One region of the Pseudomonas sp. NyZ201 genome, then DNA from elsewhere that is predicted to be linked to it. Evidence: predicted binding sites of a transcription regulator. Region 1 holds the regulator's gene; the other holds the start of a gene.
What was found. Region 1 encodes FliA, which starts transcription of late flagellar genes. Its sites were predicted from a motif close to CTAAAGTTTNNNNNNNNNNNGCCGNTAA; they were not measured.
Positions count from the first base shown of each region.

Region 2: a site for FliA is predicted at 5,894-5,921, ahead of ACPFMA_RS15070 (methyl-accepting chemotaxis protein). Genes of this name have one in related genera too.

Region 1 is NZ_CP187557.1:4,434,697-4,442,109, forward strand. Features, by position in the region: gene ACPFMA_RS19665 (flagellar motor protein) at 1-498, opposite strand, end outside; gene ACPFMA_RS19670 (protein-glutamate methylesterase/protein-glutamine glutaminase) at 498-1,622, opposite strand; gene ACPFMA_RS19675 (chemotaxis protein CheA) at 1,668-3,908, opposite strand; gene ACPFMA_RS19680 (protein phosphatase CheZ) at 3,921-4,709, opposite strand; gene ACPFMA_RS19685 (chemotaxis response regulator CheY) at 4,728-5,102, opposite strand; gene fliA (RNA polymerase sigma factor FliA) at 5,208-5,948, opposite strand; gene fleN (flagellar synthesis regulator FleN) at 5,945-6,778, opposite strand; gene flhF (flagellar biosynthesis protein FlhF) at 6,900-7,413, opposite strand, start outside.
Region 2 is NZ_CP187557.1:3,390,736-3,398,148, forward strand. Features, by position in the region: gene ACPFMA_RS15030 (ABC-F family ATPase) at 1-109, shown strand, start outside; gene ACPFMA_RS15035 (MFS transporter) at 263-1,459, shown strand; gene ACPFMA_RS15040 (alpha/beta hydrolase family protein) at 1,439-2,470, opposite strand; gene ACPFMA_RS15045 (FMN-dependent NADH-azoreductase) at 2,575-3,186, opposite strand; gene ACPFMA_RS15050 (LysR substrate-binding domain-containing protein) at 3,308-4,216, shown strand; gene ACPFMA_RS15055 (MmcQ/YjbR family DNA-binding protein) at 4,209-4,574, shown strand; gene ACPFMA_RS15060 (DUF1294 domain-containing protein) at 4,584-4,958, opposite strand; gene ACPFMA_RS15065 (undecaprenyl-diphosphate phosphatase) at 4,958-5,788, opposite strand; gene ACPFMA_RS15070 (methyl-accepting chemotaxis protein) at 6,066-7,413, shown strand, end outside.

The DNA.
Region 1 (7,413 bases):
GATCAGGCCCATCACCGCACCGATGATGCCGATGGTCGGCGCATAGCCGCCCATGCTTTCAAAGACCTTGGCGGCCTGGATATCCCGGGCCTCCTGGGTCAGGAAATCGACCTCGAGGATGCTGCGGATGGCCTCCGGCTCGGAGCCGTCGACCAGCAGTTGCAGGCCCTTGCGCGCGTACGGATCGGGTTCGGCATCGGCCACGCCCTCCAGGCCCAGCAGGCCTTCCTTGCGTGCGGTCAGGCTCCAGTTGACCACCCGGTCGATGCCGCCGGCCAGATCGACCCGCGGCGGGAACAGGATCCAGCCGAAGATCTGCAGGGCGCGCTTGAACGAACTCAGCGGCGACTGCAGCAGGGCCGCCGCCAGGGTGCCACCGAGCACGATCAGGGCCGCCGGGCCGTTGATCAGCGCACCGACGTGACCACCTTCGATCAGGTTGCCGCCGATGATCGCGACGAACGCGAGGATGATGCCGAGAAGGCTGAGGACATCCATCAGACGCACGCCTCGACCAGGTGGCGGCCAATGTCATCGAGGCCGTAGACCGCGTCGGCCAGGTTGGCCTTGACGATCGCCATGGGCATGCCATAGATCACGCAGCTCGCTTCATCCTGCGCCCAGACCTGGCTGCCGCCCTGCTTGAGCAGGCGCGCGCCTTCACGACCATCGGCGCCCATGCCGGTGAGCACCACGGCCAGCACCTTGTCGCCGAAGGACTTGGCCGCCGAACCGAAGGTGATGTCCACGCAGGGCTTGTAGTTCAGACGCTCGTCACCCGGCAGGATCTTCACCATGCCGCGGGCGTCGACCATCATCTGCTTGCCGCCCGGGGCCAGCAGGGCCAGGCCGGGGCGCAGCATGTCGCCGTCCTCGGCTTCCTTGACGCTGATCTTGCACAGCTTGTCGAGGCGCTCGGCGAACGCCTTGGTAAACGCCGCCGGCATGTGCTGGATCAGCACGATGGGCGCCGGGAAGCCGGCCGGCAACTGGGTCAGGACCCGCTGCAGGGCGACCGGACCACCGGTGGACGTACCGATGGCGAGCAGTTTGTAGGCCTTGCGCTTGGGCGCAGGCGAGTGGCTTGCAACCGGCGCAGGTACCGCAGCGGTGGTGCGCCCGGGCAGCGAGGATGGCGCGCGGGCCGTGCCGAGTGACGCAACCGGGCTCGACGAGCTACTGCTCACCGCGGGCAACGGGCTGGAGTAGCTGCTGAAGCGCCGGTTGCTGCGGGAGATGGTATGGACCTTCTCGCACAGCAGTTGCTTGACCTTGTCCGGGTTGCGCGAGATGTCCTCGAAGTTCTTCGGCAGGTAGTCCACCGCGCCGGCATCCAGGGCGTCCAGGGTGACCCGGGCGCCTTCGTGGGTGAGCGAGGAGAACATCAGCACCGGCGTCGGGCAGCGCTGCATGATGTGGCGGACCGCGGTGATGCCGTCCATGGTCGGCATCTCGTAGTCCATGGTGATGACATCGGGCTTGAGCGCCAGGGCCTGGTCGATCGCTTCCTTGCCGTTGGTGGCGGTACCGACCACCTGGATGGTCGGGTCCGCCGAGAGAATTTCCGAGACACGGCGGCGGAAGAAACCGGAATCATCCACCACCAGGACCTTGACTGACATAAACACTCCATTAGACGGCGCAACCGCGAGGCCGCGCCGTCGGGATCAGATTCGCCGCGCGGCGTAACGCTTGAGCATGCTCGGTACGTCGAGGATCAGCGCGATGCGCCCGTCACCGGTAATGGTGGCGCCCGACATGCCCGGGGTGCCCTGGAGCATCTTGCCCAGCGGCTTGATGACCACCTCTTCCTGGCCCACCAGCTGATCGACGACGAAGCCGATGCGCTGGGTGCCGACCGAAAGGATCACCACGTGGCCTTCATGCTGCTCTTCATGGGCGGCAGAACTGACCAGCCAGCGCTTGAGGTAGAACAACGGCAGCGCCTTGTCGCGCACGATCACCACTTCCTGCCCGTCCACCACGTTGGTGCGCGACAGGTCGAGGTGGAAGATCTCGTTGACGTTGACCAGCGGGAAGGCGAAGGCCTGGTTGCCCAGCATCACCATCAGGGTCGGCATGATCGCCAGGGTCAATGGCACCTTGATGACGATCTTCGAGCCCTGGCCCTTGGCCGAGTAGATATTGATCGAGCCGTTGAGCTGGGAAATCTTGGTCTTCACCACGTCCATGCCGACGCCGCGGCCGGACACATCGGAAATCTCGGTCTTGGTCGAGAAGCCCGGGGCGAAGATCAGGTTGTAGCAGTCCGACTCGCTCAGGCGGTCGGCGGCGTCCTTGTCCATCAGGCCTTTTTCCACGGCCTTGGCACGCAGCACCGCCGGGTCCATGCCCTTGCCGTCGTCGGAAATCGACAGAAGGATGTGATCGCCCTCCTGCTCCGCCGCCAGCACCACCTTGCCACCGCGGGACTTGCCTGCCGCTTCGCGTTCTTCCGGGGTTTCCACGCCGTGGTCGACGGCATTGCGCACCAGGTGGACCAGCGGGTCGGCCAGGGCCTCGACCAGGTTCTTGTCGAGGTCGGTTTCCTCGCCCACCAATTCCAGGTTGATCTCTTTCTTCAGTTGCCGGGCCAGGTCGCGAACCAGGCGCGGGAAGCGCCCGAAGACCTTCTTGATCGGCTGCATGCGGGTCTTCATGACCGCGGTCTGCAGGTCGGCAGTGACCACATCGAGGTTGGACACGGCCTTGGACATGGCCTCGTCGCCGCTGTTCAGGCCCAGGCGGACCAGGCGGTTACGCACCAGCACCAGTTCGCCCACCATGTTCATGATCTCGTCCAGGCGTGCGGTATCGACGCGCACGGTGGTTTCCGCTTCGCTGGCCGGCGGATGCTTGTCGCCAGCGGCAGCGGCTGGCGCGGCGGCCTGGCGGGCAGGCGCGGCCGCGGCCGGCTTGGCCGCTGGAGCAGGACGTGCGGCCGGCTTGGCGACTGCAGCGGCCGGCGCAGCGGCGGCAGCCGGTGCAGCGGTGGCGGCAGCGCCCACGGCATCGGCGGCGAACTTGCCCTTGCCGTGCAGTTGATCGAGCAGCGCTTCGAATTCGTGTTCGGTGATTTCGTCACTGCCTGCGGCAGCAGGCGCCGCTTCGACGGCCGTAGCGGCAGGCGCGGCAGCCGCCACACCGGGCAGCGAATCCACGGCGAAGGAACCCTTGCCATGCAATTGGTCCAGCAGCGCTTCGAACTCGGCATCGGTGATTTCATCGCTCGGTTCGGCCCCGGCTTCGGCAACCGGCGCAGGCGCGCTGGCGCCCTGCAGGTTGTCGGCGGCGAACTGGCCCTTGCCATGCAACTGGTCGAGCAGGGATTCGAATTCGGCGTCGGTGATTTCATCGCCGCCGGCCTCGGTCGCCGGTACGTCGTCAGGCATGGCACCCAGCGAGTCGAGCAACTGCTCGAACTCGCTGTCGGTAATGTCGCCCGACGCCGCCACCGGCTCCGGTTCGGCAGCGACCACCGGCTCGGCGGCAACCACCGGTGCGGCGGGCTCGGCACCGGCCGGCTCGGCCAGGCGCGCCAGGGCGCCGAGCAGTTCCGGGGTGGCCGGGGTGATGTCGGTACGCTCGCGCACCTGGCCGAACATGCTGTTGACCGTATCCAGGGCCTCCAGGACCACGTCCATCAGTTCGGCATCGACCCGGCGCTCTCCCTTGCGCAGGATGTCGAAGACGTTCTCGGCGATATGGCAGCACTCCACCAGCTCATTGAGCTGGAGGAAGCCGGCGCCCCCTTTTACAGTGTGAAAACCGCGAAAGATCGCATTGAGCAGGTCCGCATCGTCCGGGCGGCTTTCCAGCTCGACCAGTTGCTCGGACAGTTGCTCAAGAATTTCGCCGGCCTCTACCAGGAAATCCTGGAGGATTTCTTCATCGGCGCCGAAGCTCATCAAACGTGCTCCCTAAAAACCCAGGCTGGACAGCAGATCATCGACATCGTCCTGACCGGACACGACATCTTCACGTTTATCGGCATGAATCTGCGGTCCTTCACCCCGAGTCGGATGTTTACTTTCGTCTTTTTCAGCATGCAGCTCACGGCGGTCATGCTCGATACCGGCAAAGCGGTCGACCTGGCTGGCCATCAACACCAGCTTGAGGAGATTCTTCTCGACTTCGGTGACCAGCGAGGTCACCCGCTTGATCACCTGGCCGGTCAGGTCCTGATAGTCCTGGGCCAGGAGAATGTCGTTGAGGTAGCCACTGACTTTCTGGCTATCCTCGGCGCTGCGCGCCAGGAACCTGTCGACACGCTGGACCAGCTCGCGAAACTCCGAGGCGGCCACTTCCCGGCGCATGAAGCGCTGCCAGTCGGCATGCAGTGCACGGGCCTCGTCCCCCAGTTCGTTGACGACGGGCGCGCCTTGCTCGACCAGGTCCATAGTGCGGTTCGCCGCCGCCTCGGTGAGCTTGACCACATAGGCCAGGCGCTCGGTGGCGTCGGTGATCTGGGAAATTTCCTCGGCCTGCGGCATGTGCGTGTCGATCTGGAAACTGACGATCGCACTGTGCAGCTCGCGCGTGAGCTTGCCGACTTCCTGGTACAGGCCGCGGTCACGGGTCTGGTTCAGCTGATGGATCAGTTGCACCGCGTCGCCGAACTGGCCTCGTTCGAGGCTCTCGACCAGCTCCTGGGCATGTTTCTTCAGGGTGATTTCGAAATCGCCCAGAGATGATTCTTTATGGTCCATAGCGCCCCCGTTGACGCATCAAGCGTTGACGCGTTCGAAGATCTTTTCGATTTTCTCTTTCAGCACCTGGGCGGTGAAAGGCTTCACGACGTAGCCGTTGACCCCGGCCTGGGCGGCTTCGATGATCTGCTCGCGCTTGGCTTCGGCGGTCACCATAAGCACCGGCAGGTGCTTCAGGCGCTCTTCCGCGCGCACTTTGCGCAGCAGGTCGATACCGGTCATGCCGGGCATGTTCCAGTCGGTGACGAGGAAGTCGAAGTTACCGGTTTCCAGCATGGGCAGCGCGGTGGTGCCGTCGTCGGCCTCGTGCGTGTTGGTGAAGCCCAGGTCACGCAGCAGGTTCTTGATGATCCGCCGCATCGTCGAAAAGTCGTCGACGATGAGGATTTTCATTTCTTTGTTCAATTAGACCTCCAAGCAGTCTTTAACGCGCCCAGCGCTGAGCGCGCGTTCAATCATTCCGGCTACCACGTTGTAACGACTGCATCGAACCCGGGTTCAACGCGCCCGCCATTCCCCCAACCGGCTGCGCAGGCGGGCCGCGCACTGGCTATGCAACTGGCTGACGCGCGATTCGCTGACCCCCAGGACCTCACCGATTTCCTTGAGGTTTAGCTCTTCGTCGTAGTACAGCGCCAGGACCAGGCGTTCGCGTTCCGGCAGGTTGGCGATGGCATCGGCCAGGGCTGCCTGGAAGCGTTCGTCCTCCAGATCGCGCGAAGGCTCGAGCTGGGCACTGGCGCCGTCCTCGTGCAGCCCTTCATGCTCGCCGTCCTGCAGCAGGTCGTCGAAGCTGAACAGGCGGCTGCCCAAGGTATCGTTCAAAATCCCGTAGTAATCATCGAGACTCAATTGGAGTTCGGCAGCAACCTCGTGATCTTTAGCGTCACGGCCGGTTTTTGCTTCGATTGCCCGAATTGCGTCGCTGACCATGCGGGTATTGCGGTGCACCGAGCGCGGTGCCCAGTCGCCCTTGCGCACTTCATCGAGCATGGCGCCACGGATACGGATGCCGGCGTAGGTCTCGAAACTGGCGCCCTTGCTCGAGTCGTACTTGTTGGCGACTTCGAGCAGGCCGATCATTCCCGCCTGGATCAGGTCCTCCACCTGCACGCTGGCCGGCAGCCGCGCCAGCAGGTGGTAGGCGATGCGCTTGACCAGCGGCGCATAGCGCTCGATCAGCTCGTACTGGGCGTCACGCGAGGACTTGCTGTACATCCGGTAGCCGCTGGCGTTCATAGCACGGGTCCCGCACTGGTCGGCTGCACCAGACGTTCGACGAAGAATTCCAGGTGGCCGCGCGGGTTGGCCGGCAGCGGCCAGCTATCGACCTTCTGGGCGATCGCCTTGAACGCCAGCGCGCACTTGGAACGCGGGAAGGCTTCGTAGACCGCTCGCTGCTTCTGCACGGCCTTGCGCACGCATTCGTCGTACGGCACGGCACCGACGTATTGTAGGGCGACATCGAGGAAGCGATCCGTGACCTTGGTCAACTTGGCGAACAGGTTGCGCCCTTCCTGGGGGCTCTGCGCCATGTTGGCGAGGACGCGGAAACGGCTCATGCCGTAGTCACGGTTGAGCAACTTGATCAGCGCGTAGGCGTCGGTGATCGAGGTCGGCTCGTCGCACACCACCAGCAGCACTTCCTGGGCCGCGCGAACGAAACTGACTACCGAGTCACCGATCCCCGCAGCGGTGTCGATCACCAGCACGTCGAGGTTGTCGCCGATCTCGCTGAAGGCCTGGATCAGGCCGGCGTGCTGGGCCGGGGCCAGGTGCACCATGCTCTGGGTGCCCGAGGCCGCCGGGACGATGCGTACACCGCCAGGGCCCTGGAGCAGGACGTCGCGCAGCTCGCAACGGCCTTCGATGACGTCGGCCAGGGTGCGCTTGGGGGTGAGCCCGAGCAGTACGTCGACATTGGCCAGGCCAAGGTCGGCGTCCAGCAGCATGACGCGACGACCGAGCTCGGCCAGTGCCAGTGACAGATTCACCGACACGTTGGTCTTGCCAACGCCACCTTTGCCGCCGGTCACGGCGATCACCTGTACGGGATGCATGCTACCCATATTTGTTCTTTACCTTGTCTTGCTTAGACCGAGGCCACATGACGGGGCCGCGCTGGCTACAGCCATGACTTGCCACGCGATCCGTGTGATGTAGGTACTTTGCAACTGATACATATCCACCTCAGCCGACACGCTTGCCGTCACTGTGGTACAGGTCGGCGAACATATCGGCCATGGCCTCCTCGCTCGGATCGTCCTGCATCTGCACACTGACCGCGCGGCTTACCAACTGGTGCCGCCGCGGCAGGTGCAGGTCGTCAGGAATGCGCGGGCCATCGGTAAGATAGGCCACGGGCAGTTCGTGACTGATCGCCAGGCTGAGAACCTCGCCCAGGCTGGCGGTTTCATCGAGCTTGGTCAGGATGCAACCGGCCAGGCCGCAGCGCTTGTAGCTGTGGTAGGCGGCGGTCAGCACCTGTTTCTGGCTGGTGGTGGCCAGGACCAGGTAATTCTTCGCCTGGATGCCACGCCCGGCAAGGGTTTCCAGCTGCATGCGCAGCGCCGGGTCGCTGGCCTGCAGGCCGGCGGTGTCGATCAGCACCACGCGCTTGCGCAGCAGCGGCTCCAGCGCCTGGGCCAGGGACTGGCCGGGATCGACGTGGGTCACCGGGACGTTGAGGATGCGCCCGAGGGTC
Region 2 (7,413 bases), 1.0 Mb from region 1:
GTTCGTGTCGTCGCTCGCCACCCGCATCATCGAGCTGAGCCCGGATGGTGTGGTGGACTTCAGCGGCACCTACGACGACTACCTGCGCAGCCAGGGCGTCGTGGTCTGATAAACCCATGGGGCCGCTTTGCGGCCCCAACGGCAGTCCCACATGCCGGGACTTGAGCAACAGCTGATCGATTAATTCGTTAGCCTGCTTTCTTTTATTTCCGCACGCAGCCATGATGCAAGACGTCAACCGCTTGCCTGCGAACGAAACCCCATGCCTGCCGCACCCTCCGCTTCGCCCTCGTCGCTATCCATCACCCTGCGCATTCTCTCGATCGTCTTCTACACCTTCATAGCCTTTATCTGCATCGGCCTGCCGATCGCGGTATTGCCCGGCCATGTCCACGATGTGCTCGGCTACAGCGCCGTGGTAGCCGGGCTGGTCATCGGTATCCAGTACCTGTCCACCCTGCTCAGCCGGCCCATGGCCGGGCGCCTGGCGGACAGCCTGGGGACGCGGCGGTCCATCGCCTACGGTCTGATCGGCATTGCCCTGGCCGGCCTGCTGACCTGGGCGTCGGCGCTGGTGGTCAACCTGCCGCTGCTGAGCCTGATGCTGTTGCTGGTGGGTCGGGTGCTGCTGGGGGTGGCCCAGGGGCTGATCGGCGTCGGTACCCTGAGCTGGGGCATCGGCCAGGTCGGCGCCGAGCACACGGCACGGGTGATCAGCTGGAACGGCATCGCCTCCTACGGTGCCATTGCCATCGGCGCACCGGTCGGGGTGTTCATCGCCGGCGAGAGCGGTTTCTGGAGCATCGGCCTGGCATTGACCGTGCTGGCGCTGATCGCCTTGCTGGTGATCCGCAGCCAGCCTTCGCTGCCGGTCGTGCGTGGCGAGCGCCTGCCGTTCTGGGCCGCCTTCGGCCGTGTCGCACCGTGCGGCCTGGCCCTGACCCTGGCGTCGATCGGCTACGGCACCCTGACGACCTTCGTCACCCTCTTCTATCTGGAGCGCGGCTGGAGCGGCGCAGCCTGGTGCCTGAGCGCATTTGGCGTGTGCTTCATCTGCGCGCGGTTGCTGTTCGTCAACGCGGTCAACCAATGGGGCGGCTACCGCGTGGCTATCGCCTGCATGACCGTCGAGACCCTGGGCCTTGCGCTGCTCTGGCTGGCTCCCTCGCCGGTGCTGGCCCTGGTTGGCGCCGGCCTGACCGGCTTCGGCCTGTCGCTGGTGTATCCGGCCTTGGGGGTAGAGGCGATCCGGCAAGTGCCGACCACCAGTCGCGGCGCCGGGCTTGGCGCCTACGCTGTGTTCTTCGACCTGGCCCTGGCGATCGCCGGGCCGGTGATGGGATTCGTCGCCGCCCATTTGGGCTATGCCTGGATCTTCTGCGTGGCGGCGCTGCTCTCGCTGTTCGGCGTGGCGCTGGTGACGCTGCTGTTGCGCCGCTCAGTTACCGGCGGTATGTAGGCCGGCGCGAGCGGAAACGCCCAAGGCCTTGTTGAAGAAGTGCGAGGCCTCCGACTGCAGCGACAGGTGGATGCCAAGGCGATCGACACCTTCGGCATCGGTGCACAGGGCGGGCATCCGCGCCCGCTGCACCTCATCGCAAGGTGACATGAAGACGAAATGTCCCGCACCTTCCAGGCGGCGGTAGTTGGGCGTCACCGGCAGCTTGCGCGCCAGGGCCTCGGCGTTCTTGTCCACGGCCAGCAACTGGTCATGATCGCCACTGTAGATCAGCGAAGGCACCTTGACGTCCGCCAGCGCCTGGCGCCCGAAGCTCAGGCTCAGCGGGGCCATCAACAGCAATGCGCGAATCCGCGGGTCGGCTTCGGGGAGCAGGTCGTCGCGATCGGCGATCAGCTCACCCTGCCGGGTGCAGGCATCGGCATCCTGCGGACGCTCCTGGCAGTAACGCCGCAGGCGCTGCAGGTCGGGGCGTGCTCCGGAAAGGATCAAGGCGGTCTCGGCGCCGGCCGAATAGCCGATCATGCCCACCTGGTCGGGGCTGACCTCGGAAGCCAGCAGCGGATCGTCGAGGGCGGCAGTGATCGCCGCGCTGATCTGCAAAGGACGGCCATAGAGATTGCTCAAGGTGCCGAGACGGCTGTGGTCCTTGTTGTTATCGCCGGGATGCACCGCAGCGACCACCACGAAGCCGCGCCGCGCCAGGGCACTGGCCAGGTCGTGCAGGGCCATGGGCGTGCCGGTATTGCCGTGGGACAGCGCCAGCAGCGGGAAGCGCCCCATCACCACCGGCCCCTCGGCCGCCACGTTGAGCCGATAGCCATCGATACGCCGTACATGGGGCTGGCCGCTGGAGGGATAGAACGCCAGCACCTGCATTGGCTGGCCGTCCAGCGGATCGGGCACCGTCATGCGATGCAGGCCGACACTCCAGTGCTGCGCCGGTTCGGCCTGCACCAGCAGGCTGCACCCAAGCAGCGAAAGCACCAGCAACGTCCGCAGAACCTGCATTTTCGTTTCACCTTGATCCAAACGGCGATGGCCCGCTCCATGCCAAGCATAGAGCGGGCCAAAACGCAGCGTATGAAAGCTGGATGAAACTCCTGACAGCAGGATCAGGCGGCAGCGAACAGCTCGTTGGCAATCTGTGCCTGGGCCGCCTGGATTGCGCTGTTGCGCGGCTCCTCGCCATAGGCCAGGCCGTGGGCGCGGACGAACTCGACATCGGTGATGCCGATGAAGCCGAGGAGCACCTTGAGGAATTCTTCATGGCCGACACCGGTAGGCTGGCCAACATGCAGGCCACCGGCAGTGGACACCACGATCACCTTTTTGTTACCGCACAGGCCTTCAGGGCCGGCTTCGGTATAGCGGAAGGTCTTGCCGGCGACGGCGATGCGGTCGATCCAGGCTTTCAGCTGGCTGGGGATGCTGAAGTTGTACATCGGCGCACCGATGACCACGGCGTCGGCATCCAGGAACTCCTGCAGGGTATCGGCGCTCAGCTTGGCTTCATGGGCCAGGGCGGCGTCACGGGCCTCTTCCGGGGTACCGGCGGCCAGCAGGGTTGCCGAAGAGAAGTGGCTGATGGCGTCGGCAGCGAGGTCGCGGTAGATCACCTCGACACCCGGCTCGGCGGCCTGCCAGGCCTGGACCACTTGCTGGCTCAGCTGGCGCGAAGCCGAGTTGTCGCCGAGGATGCTGGAATCGATATGCAAGAGCTTCATGGGATTCTCCCTGATGTGAGGACCGCGGGTCAGCGGTGACGATGGAGTGAATCCTACCGGCATGATCAATGAGTGATAAGATGGCGAATTCGCGCCAGTTCGTCCCACCAATGGAACAATCATGCAAGACCTCAATGACCTGTTCTACTTCGCCCGCGTTGTCGAAGCCGGTGGCTTCGCCGCCGCCGGACGCCAGTTGGGCATTCCCAAGTCGCGCCTGTCGCGGCGCATCGCCGAGCTGGAAGAGCGTCTCGGCACTCGACTACTGCAACGCACCACCCGCCAGCTCAAGCTGACTGCCGTGGGCGAGCGCTACCTGCGGCATTGCCAGGCCATGCTGCTTGAGGCGGAAATGGCCGACGAGGCGGTGGCCAGCATGACCAGCGAACCCCGTGGACGCTTGCGGGTATCGAGCCCGGTCGGCCTGGCCCATGCCTTCCTGCCGGACGTCATCACGCGCTTTCTGGCCTTGTATCCGCAGGTGCAACTGGAGATGGTCCTGGTCAATCGTCGTGTCGACCTGATCAACGAGGGCATCGACGTTGCGCTGCGCGTCCGTGATGTCGGGGACGAAGACCCCGCCCTGGTCACCCGCCGCCTCAACCGGGCACAGATGCAACTGGTGGCATCGCCGGATTTCGCCCGCGCGCACCCGCTCGGGCATCCGTCCGAGCTGGCCGGGCTTCCCGTCCTGGGCGCAGTGGAGGCCGATCGCTTGGTGCACCTGCGCCTGCTCGATGGCAACGGCAAGCGCGAAGAGCTGGCCCTGGAAGCGCGCCTGGCCATCGACGACTTCGTCGTGCGCAAGGCCGCCGCCCTGGCCGGCCTCGGTTTCACCGCCCTGCCCCTGCTGCACTGCGAGCAAGAGCTGGCCCGGGGCGAACTGGTCAATCTGCTGCCGGACTGGTCGATGCCCAGCGGGTTCCTGCAGGCGGTCTACCCTCATCGACGCGGTGTGCTGCCAGCGGTGCGGGCCTGGATCGATCACCTGGTGGCGTCCTTCGAGGAATGTGGAGAGCGTTATGTCTGAGCGGCAGTTGAACGAAGAACAGGTTGCAGCCTTCTGCCTGGGCTTGCCGGGTGCCCGGGAAGACTACAAATGGGGCGGCGTACGAGTGTTCTCCGTCGCCGGCAACAAGATGTTCGCGGTCATGGACCTGGCGGGCGCGGGATTGTCGTTCAAGGTCGACAAGGACCTGTTCGTGGGTTACGTGGATATGCCCGGGGTCAGGCCGGCGCCGTATCTGGCACGAGCGCACTGGATCAGTGTGGCCTGGCCTTATGCCTTGGGAAGGGAAACACTGGAGGATCTGTTGACCCGCTCGCACCAGTTGGTGGTGAGCAAACTGCCGAAGGCGCTGCGGGCTGGGCTTACCCGGGACCTGTAGGAGCGCGGCTCAGAAAATGTGCTTCCACTGCCCGAGAAACAGCCAGTCCACCCAAATCGCCTGGTGGATCAGCACAATCATCCAGAACACCAACTGGTAGGAAAGCTTGCGCGTCTTGTGCCGCCAGGCCTGCTGTCCGACCAGCGCCCCTGGCCAGCCGCCGAGGAATTCGAGCAGATGCAGCACCTTCTCCGGGATCCGCTGCCCCTGCGCCAGTGCCTGGCGCTTGTCATGCCAGTAGAGCCCGGCACAGACCAGGCTCGCCAGCAGATAGGCCAGCGCCGGCAGCCAGAACTGCCCCGCCAGCCCCACCTTGAGTGCTCCGCCCACGGGCAGCAGGCAGAGCACCACGAAGGCGGCCAGTTTCAGGCGCGGGTAGCGCATCACCCCTGGGCCACCGACCAATCGACCCAGCCGAATACCCAGGTCGCCAGGATCAGCAAGCCAAAGCCGATGCGATACCAGGCGAACGCAGCGTAACTGTGGCTAGCGATGAATTTGAGCAGGCCGCGCACGGCGATCATGGCGAAGATGAACGAGACCACGAAACCGATGGCGAAGACCATGAAATCATCCGGCTGGAACAGGTGCCGGTATTTGTAGCCCGAATACACGGCGGCGCCGACCATGGTTGGCATGGCCAGGAAGAACGAGAACTCGGTGGCTGCCTTGCGCGACAGGCCGAACAGCAGGCCGCCGATGATGGTCGAGCCGGAACGGGAGGTTCCCGGGATCATCGCCAGGCACTGGGCGCAGCCGATCTTCAGGGCGTCGGTCCAGCGCATGTCGTCGACTTCCTCGACGCGGATCACATGCTCGCGGCGCTCGGCCCAGAGCATGATCACCCCGCCCACCACCAGTGCCACGGCCACGGTGATCGGGTTGAACAGGTAATGATGGATCAAGTCGGCAAAGGCGACGCCGAGGATCACCGCCGGGAAGAAGGCGATCAGCAGGTTGGCGGTAAAGCGCTGGGCCTGGCGCTGCTTCGGCAGGCCGACCACCACATCGAGGATCTTGCGCCGGAATTCCCACACCACCGCGAGGATCGCCCCGAGCTGGATGATGATGTTGAAGGCCATCGCCCGTTCACCACCGAAGTCGATCAGGTCGGCCACGACGATCTGGTGGCCAGTGCTGGAGATCGGCAAAAACTCTGTCAGACCCTCGACGATGCCGAGAATCACTGCCTGCATGGCGGTCCAAAAATCCATCATTCCCCCGTGAGGCGATGCTCGCGGCATGCCCCTTTGTAGTATTCGTTGCTTGGTTTAGAGACCCAGACTCGCCGAGCGCCGTAGAAAAAAGCCGGCGCACCCTTCAGTTTTGGCCCGCAAAGGCCGAGATCCTATCAGACCCGTCGGATAAACGCTGCCCGGTCGTACGCAACGGAGCCTGCCGAATCAACGACTTATCCATTGGTCGAGTAGGTAGAAGCGGCAAAGCGTGCTTGGATGCTCGTGACAATAACAAGAACTCGAGGCCACTTTTATGAAGACTTTACGCGGTATGTCGATCAGCCGGCGCCTGTGGCTCATCCTGGTGCTGGCCGTAGCGATGCTGGTGACCCTCGGCTTGCTCATGCTCAACCAGATCCACACCGACCTGTACAAGGCCAAGGCCGAGAAAACCCGCCACGTGGTGGAAACTGCCGCCGGCATCCTGGCTTATTACCAGGGCCTGGAAAGCGCCGGGACCCTCAGCCGCGAAGCAGCCCAGCAACACGCCATGAATGCCGTGCGCGGGTTGCGCTACGACCAGAACGACTACTTCTGGATCAATGACCTGGGCCCCAGGATGATCATGCACCCGACCAATCCCAAGCTCGAGGGCCAGGACCTGTCGGCGATTCGCGATCCGGACGGCTTCGCCCTGTTCAACGAGATGGTGGCGCTGGCCAAGGCCAAGGGCGCCGGCAGCATCGATTACCGCTGGCCCAAGCCCGGCGCCAGCGAGCCGGTGGAAAAAACCTCCTATATCCAGCTGTTCCAGCCTTGGGGCTGGGTCATTGGCTCGGGCATCTATATCGACGACATGCAGGCCGAGTTCTACCGCCAGTTGCGCGACGCCTCGCTGGTTGGCATCGGCATCGCGGTGATCCTCGCCCTGCTGGTGATCATGATTGCCCGCAGCATCGTCCGGCCCCTGCGCGAAGCCGAGGACGCCATGGCCACCATCGCCAGTGGCGAAGCCGACCTGACCCGCCGGCTCGACACCCACGGCAACGACGAAATCACCCGCCTCGGCCAGCATTTCAACGCCTTTACCGGGCAACTGCAGCAGGTGGTCAGCCGCCTGCGCGAGGCCGCCCATGAACTGGACGGCTCCGCCGGTGCCGTCGGCAGTACCGCCGAGCAGACCCGCCAGTGCAGCGAACAGCAATCGCAGCAGATGGAACAGGTGGCCACGGCAATCAATGAAGTCAGCTATGCGGTGCAGGATGTCGCCAAGCATGCCGAACAGGCCTCCGGCGAGACCAGCGCCGCCCAGGACTGCGCTCGCCAGGGCCAACAGAGCATCCAGGGCAGCCTGCGCAAGATCGACGAACTCTCGAGCACCATCGACGAAGCGGTCCAGGTGATCCAGGCCCTGGCCGGCCAGAGCACGCGGATCGGCAGCGTACTGGAGGTGATCCGCTCCATCGCCGAGCAGACCAACCTGCTGGCGCTCAACGCCGCCATCGAGGCGGCCCGGGCCGGGGAACAGGGCCGCGGCTTCGCCGTGGTCGCCGACGAGGTACGCCTGCTGGCCCAGCGCACCCAGCAGTCCACCGCCGAGATCCAGGCGATGATCGAACACCTGCAAGGCCAGTCGGAAGCAGCGGTCAAGGCCATCGACG